DNA from 3 places in the Nonomuraea sp. NPDC049625 genome. Region 3 is predicted to be linked to each of the others. Evidence: riboswitches for the same ligand, from Rfam matches in the RefSeq annotation. Region 3 holds a riboswitch; each other region holds the start of a gene.

Region 1 (2,195 bases), on a different contig from region 3:
CCAGGAGCGACCGGGCCGCGGTCGAGAGGTCGCTGGAGGTGCGGATGTCGAAGCCGGTCGAAGGCGCGTGGAGCTGGGTGAGTGACCGCGAGGTCCAGTTCAGGCCGCGCGAGTACTGGCCGGTCGGCGAGAAGGTCACGGTGGTCGCGCACCTGGCCGGGCTGCGGGCGGGCCGGGACCTGTGGGGCACCAGGGACCGCACCCTGACGTTCACGGTCGGCGACGAGCACATCACCAAGATCCGCAATGCCACCCACCGGGCGGTCGTGCGGGAGAACGGCAAGGTTGTCAAGGCCATCCCGGTCAGCCTGGGCAAGAAGGGCGACGAGAGCTGGTCCGGCGTCATGATCGCCCAGGAGAAAGCCGCGTCGACCCTCATGGACTCGGCCACCATCGGCAGGCCCGGCGAGTACTACGCCCATACCAAGTGGAATGTCAGGATGACCTACAGCGGCATGTTCTTCCATGCCGCGCCCTGGTCGACCGGCGCGCAGGGCAACAGCAACGTCAGCCATGGCTGCGTGAACGCCAGCATGGCCAACGCCCGCTGGTTCTACAACTTCACGCAGCGGGGAGACATCATCGAGGTCACAGGGACGTCGCGGAAGCTCGAGTTCGGCAACGGGCCGACGCCGTGGGCGAAGTCATGGGACGACTGGCTCGCGAGCAGCGCCCTCGGCAAGTCGATCAACGCCTAGGGTTTGATCGGGCAGACCCGGTTCTCGGTAGCCGCCGGTGGTGAGCACTCCCGACGCCTGGGCCGCCATGAGTCTTAAGGCCAGAGCGCGCCGGGTGTGTCCAGCTGCCACGCTTCCCACATTGGGTAGAGCTCCTCTGCCCCGTTCAAGTGCGGTCCATGGAAAGCGCATTGACGGTGTCCGCCTGTGCAGGCATGATCTCGACTCGGTAGTTCATCCAGAGGATCTGAGGGACCTGGCCCTGTGACGGTCCGGCAACCTCCCCGGCGGGAAACCCGCGGGAAAGGTGCCAATGCCAGGAACGATGAGGGAGAGCTGATGAGCGTGCGGCTTGATGTTCCTGTCCTTTCCGGGGATCTGGTGCGGTTGGAGCCGCTGGCGATGCGACATGCGCCGGATCTCGCGGAGGCGGCCGAGGAGGATCGGTCGTCCTACGACTTCACGCTGGTGCCTCGCGCTCGCGAGATACCGGACTACCTGGCGGCCCAGCTCGTCCGCGACGGGCTGACCCCATTCGCGCAGGTTCGGCTCAGCGACGGCAAGGCGGTGGGCTGCACCGGCCTGTGGGATCCCCGCAGGTGGCCGGACCGGCCGGACCTGCGCGCGATCGAGATCGGCTTCACCTGGCTGGCCGCCTCGGCGCAGGGCACCGGGATCAATGCCGAGGCGAAGCTGTTGCTGCTGTCGTACGCGTTCGACACGCTCGGCGTCGCCCGCGTCGACCTGAAGACCGACGCCCGCAACCACCGGTGCCGCCAGGCCTTGGAACGCCTCGGCATCCCCTTCGAGGGCGTGCTGCGCGCCTGGTCCATGTCGTGGGCGCGCGGCGAGGAGGGCAAGATCCGTGACTCGGCCATGTTCGCAGTGGTCGCCGAAGACTGGCCTACCGTCAAACCGGCACTGCAAGCCCGTCTCACCGCCGTGAGCTCCCGTTCGCCGGCCCTCTGAGAAACTTCGGCTGGGTGCGGTGAGACGCCCCTGAGCGTCTGAACACGGCCTGTCGGTAAGTTCGGCGCCCACCAACTTGGCCGCCCGGTGGCGGGACTCGCCCCGTGCCTGACCCGTCACGCCGCCTTGTCACGGGGTCCGGAGTGGACCCCGCGACACGAGGTTGACATCCCATCAAGCAGCGTCGAGCGCTGCGGTGATCTTGCGGGTCATCTCGGCCAGGGTAGGGCTGGGCCGACCCTGGTGAGTGTGGGCGGCTGCTTCGAGGGCGACGCTGACGGTGCTGCGGAAGTTGTCGGCCTCGGCCGCATCCTGCTGCTTGAGCAGGTTCATGGATGCGGTCAGAGCCGGCAGCACCAGGTCGGCGAGGTCGGCGACGGACTTGCCGTACTTCACGCCCTTGGGCGCCTTGGCGAGCACGTGCCCGACCAGACCGGTCGCGGAGGTCAGGGCGATGGAGCCTTCGGTGGCGACCTTGTGGGCCGAGCCGGCGGCGCCGGCGGCGGACATCAGGGAGACGGCGCCCCACGCGGCGGTCCGCAGGGTGAG
Region 2 (2,195 bases), on a different contig from region 3:
GGCGCCGTCCGCTTGCTCCGCATCCGGATGTTCAGCAGCTCGACGACGAGCGAGAACGCCATCGCGAAGTAGATGTAGCCCTTGGGGATGTGCTGGCCGAAGCCCTCGGCGATGAGCACCACGCCGATCAGCACGAGGAACGACAGCGCCAGCATCTTGATGCTCGGGTGCCGGTCCACGAACCTGCTGATCGGTCCCGACGCGAACAGCATCACCAGCACCGCCACCACGACCGCCGCGATCATCACGCCGAGCGTGTCGACCATGCCGACGGCGGTGATGACGGAGTCGAGCGAGAACACGATGTCCAGCACCATGATCTGGATGATCACCGAGGCGAAGGAGGCGGCCGCGGCCTTCTTGCCGTCCTTGCCCACGGGGCCGTCCATGCTGTGGCCGATCTCGGTGACGCTCTTGCCCAGCAGGAACAGTCCGCCGAGCAACAGGATCAGGTCGCGTCCCGATATTTCGTGACCGAAGACGGCGAACAGCGGCTCGGTGAGCTGCACCACCCACGACAGGGCGAGCAGCAGGAGCAACCGGGTGATCAGCGCCGCGCCCAGACCCAGCACCCGGGCTCTGTCCCGTTGTTCGGGAGGTAGTTTCCCGGCCAGGATGGAGATGAAGATGATGTTGTCGATCCCCAGCACGATCTCCAGGGCGACCAGGGTGAAGAAACCGATCCAGATCTGCGGGTCGGTTACCCAGTCCAACATTTACGCACCTCCATGACACATGAGCGGGATTTCCGGTAGCAACGAGTCAGCCGCCGGATAAGTTCACCGACTTGCGATCGATGGAGGGGATTGGGTTATAGTCTCCGCCGTAGGTCATGAGTGCCAGCGACAAGCCCCGGCTAGCTGGCCGGCAACCCTCGCGTCCGCGGCGGGGTGCCCCGGGTGAAGACCTGGTCCGTCACGAAGTGTGGCGGGCAAGCGCGGGCTCCGTGGCTGCTTCCAGGGGTCCGATGACCCTGAGGGAGATGTGCCGTGTCCACGTTGACGATCTTCAGCTCCGTCCCCGCTCGCGCCGCCGAGGCCGAGGCCGTTCCGGTCGCCACGGGCAGGCCGATCCCCGCCGTGCTCGGGGCCGACCTCGAGGTGCCGGTCAAGGGCGGCCGGCTCGTCGGCTACGCCAACCTCGACTACGCCGCCAGCGCCCCCTGTCTCGAGCCGGTCAGCGCCGCCGTCACCGCCGCGCTCCCGGCCTACTCCAGCGTCCACCGGGGCGCGGGCTACGCCTCGCAGCTCACCACCGCCCGCTACGAGCAGGCCCGCCACACGGTCCGGGCGTTCGTCGGGGCCCGCCCGGACGACGCCGTGATCTTCACCCGCAACACCACCGACGCCACGAACCTCCTGGCCCGCTGCCTGCCCGCCGGCACCACCACCGTGGTCTTCGACACCGAGCACCACGCCTCTCTCCTCCCCTGGGAGAAGTCCGTACGGCTGGCGCCGCCCGCCTTCCCCGGCGAGGCGGTCCGCGCCGCCGACGCGGCCCTGGCCGGCATCGACGGCCCCAAGCTGCTCGTGGTCACCGCCGCCTCCAACGTCACCGGCGAGCTGTGGCCCATCGCCGCCCTGGCCCACGTCGCGCACCGGCACGGCGCCCGCATCCTGGTGGACGCCGCCCAGCTCGTACCGCACCGGCGGCTCAACCTGACCGCGCTCGACCTGGACTACGTGGCCTTCTCCGGGCACAAGCTGTATGCGCCGTTCGGCGCCGGAGTGCTGGTCGGGCGGCGGGACTGGCTCGCGGACGGCGAGCCGTACCTCAAGGGCGGCGGCGCGGTGCGCTCCGTGGGCGACGACACCGAGTGGCACGACGACCCGGAGCCGCGCCACGAGGCGGGCACCCCGAACGTGCTGGGCGCCATCGCCCTGGCCGCCGCCTGCGACGCGCTCACGGCCACCGGCTGGACCGCGCTGGTGCGGGAGGAGGAGCGGCTGATCGCGCGCCTGCGGTCCGGGCTGGCCTCGATCGAGGGCGTACGGGAGCTGTCGCTGTGGGGGGACGACCACCCGCGCGTCGGCATCGTGTCGTTCACCGTGGCCGGCTACTCGGCCCGCGAGGTGGCCGAGGTGCTGTCCGGCGAGTACGGCATCGGGGTGCGCGACGGCAAGTTCTGCGCGCACCCGTTCGTCCGGCACCTGTTGGGTGAGGCCGACGGCGGATGTGAGGACGGCACCGCTTCC
Region 3 (2,195 bases):
CGGTGTTGAGGACCACGGTCTCGGCCTCGGGGTCGAGCCGCCCGCTCTCGGCGAGCTTCTTCAGCACGCCCACGGTCACCCCTCCCGCGGTCTCGGCGAAGACGCCCTCCGTCGAGGCCAGGAGCTTGATCGCGGCCACGATCTCGGCGTCCGTGACGTCCTCGACGGCCCCGCCGGTGCGCCGGGCGATGTCGAGCACGTACGGCCCGTCGGCCGGGTTGCCGATGGCCAGCGACTTGGCGATGGTGTCGGGCTTGACCGGCTGCACGACGTCGTGCCCCGCCTTGTACGCGGTGGAGACCGGCGAGCACCCGGCCGCCTGCGCCCCGAAGATCTTGTACGGCGTGTCCTCGACCAGCCCCAGCTGCACCAGCTCGCGGAAGCCCTTGTCGATCTTGGTGAGCTGCGAGCCGGAGGCGATGGGGATGACGATCTGCTCGGGCAACCGCCACCCGAGCTGCTCGGCGATCTCGTACGCGAGCGTCTTGGAGCCCTCGGCGTAGTAGGGCCGCAGGTTGACGTTGACGAACCCCCACTTGTCACCCAGCGGGTCGCCGATCAGCTCGGAGCAGAACCGGTTGACCTCGTCATAGGTGCCGTCGATCCCGATCAGCTTGCCGCCGAACACGCGAGCCATGGCGATCTTGGCCGCTTCGAGGTTGGCCGGGATGAACACGCACGCCTCGAGCCCGGCGCGCGCCGCCGCCGCGGTGACCGCGCCCGCGAGGTTGCCCGTGGAGGAGCAGGAAAGGGTGTGGAAGCCGAAGTTACGCGCCGCCTCGACGGCGATGGCGACGACCCGGTCCTTGAAGGAATGGGTGGGGTTGCCCGAGTCGTCCTTCACGTACAGGTTCTTGAGACCGAGTGCGCGTCCGAGGTTTCCGGCCTTGACCAGTTTGGTCCAGCCGGGGTTCATATTGGGCTTACTGGCGACGTCAACCGGCACCGGGAGCAGCGACCGGTAACGCCAGATGTTGGCGGGGCCCGACTCGATGTCGGAGCGGGTCACGGTACCGAAGGAATAGGCCGCTTCGAGCGGCCCGAAACACTCCAGACACGCGAAGCTCGGACCGAGCGGGTAGCGCGTGCCGCACTCACGGCAGGACAGACCGACAGCAGGACCAAAGTCGAGCGACATGAAGCGAGGCCTTCCCTCATCTTCGCCTGCGGCCACCTTGACCGCAGACCGGAATTGGCACCTTGTCCCGGTCGGCCTCGCCCTGTCGCGAGTCTCAAACCGGGAGGGTTGCCGGGGCTTCGCAGGGCCGGTCCCTCCACCCCTCTGGATGAGCAATATTCAGTTGTTGAAAAGGACTCTACCCGTCCATGGGGCCCAAATGGCCACCCGTCTCAAGATGCGAGACGTGGCGTCTCAGCGATAATCATCACCCAGCACTCCCTGCACGTATTTGCGCGCCTGGTGAATGCGCGACTTGGCGGTGCCCAGGGGGATGCCGAGCTGCTCGGCCACCTCGTTGTAGTCGAGCTGGACGATGTCGCGCAGCACCAGCGCCTGCGCCAGGTCGGGCTTGTCGGCCTCCAGCGCCTCCATGGCGTCGAGCAGGTCGAGGCGCGAGCCCGCGATCACGCTCACCCGCGCCACGTCGGGCTTCTGCGTGGGCAGCTCGTCCGAGGTCTGCTCGGCCGCGCGGCGTTTGAGCGACCTGTACGTGGTGCGCGCGCAGTTGGCCGTCACGATGTGCAGCCAGGTGCTGAACCGCGCCCGGCCCTCGAACCGGCCGATGTTGCGCGCCACGGCCAGCAACGTGTCCTGCGAGGCTTCCTCGGCATCCTGGTGATAGGGGAGGATCCGGGCGCAGTGTCGCATCACATCGGGCTCGATCCGCGCCAGGAGCTCGCCAAGTGCGCGATGATCTCCTCCTGCGGCCGAGCGGGCGAGTTCCTCGGTTAGCTCATCTAGCGCCATAGCTGGGATCCTATGGGCGAAGGGAGCGTAGATGAACAGCGTCCTGGTGGCCTCCAACAGAGGACCCGTTTCCTTTACCGTCTCGGACGACGGCGAGCTGACCATGAAACGCGGTGGCGGCGGCCTGGTTTCGGCACTGTCCGAGGTGGCCAGGAAGGACGGCATGCTGTGGGTGTGCGCGGCGCTGTCCGACGGCGACCGCAGCGCCGTGCGCCTGGTGCCCGGCGGCCGGATCGACCACGCCGGCTACGACACGGGTCCGGTGCGC

Evidence for each region. A riboswitch is a leader RNA that binds a small molecule or an ion and turns the genes downstream of it on or off. The one in region 3 is predicted to bind S-adenosylmethionine.
Region 1: it holds a riboswitch for S-adenosylmethionine, as region 3 does, so the genes downstream of both, AB0J87_RS45400 (GNAT family protein) here and thrC (threonine synthase) in region 3, are expected to answer to the same signal.
Region 2: it holds a riboswitch for S-adenosylmethionine, as region 3 does, so the genes downstream of both, AB0J87_RS46305 (aminotransferase class V-fold PLP-dependent enzyme) here and thrC (threonine synthase) in region 3, are expected to answer to the same signal.

The regions. Positions count from the first base shown of each region.
Region 1 is NZ_JBFAOQ010000014.1:254,111-256,305, forward strand. It holds gene AB0J87_RS45395 (Ig-like domain-containing protein) at 1-698, shown strand, start outside; SAM riboswitch class I at 909-1,009, shown strand; gene AB0J87_RS45400 (GNAT family protein) at 1,017-1,646, shown strand; gene AB0J87_RS45405 (hypothetical protein) at 1,821-2,195, opposite strand, start outside.
Region 2 is NZ_JBFAOQ010000015.1:47,586-49,780, reverse strand. It holds gene AB0J87_RS46310 (TerC family protein) at 1-716, opposite strand, end outside; SAM riboswitch class IV at 829-944, shown strand; gene AB0J87_RS46305 (aminotransferase class V-fold PLP-dependent enzyme) at 1,071-2,195, shown strand, end outside.
Region 3 is NZ_JBFAOQ010000041.1:29,426-31,620, reverse strand. It holds gene thrC (threonine synthase) at 1-1,138, opposite strand, end outside; SAM riboswitch class I at 1,152-1,293, opposite strand; gene AB0J87_RS63605 (RNA polymerase sigma factor) at 1,373-1,927, opposite strand; gene AB0J87_RS63600 (trehalose-6-phosphate synthase) at 1,959-2,195, shown strand, end outside.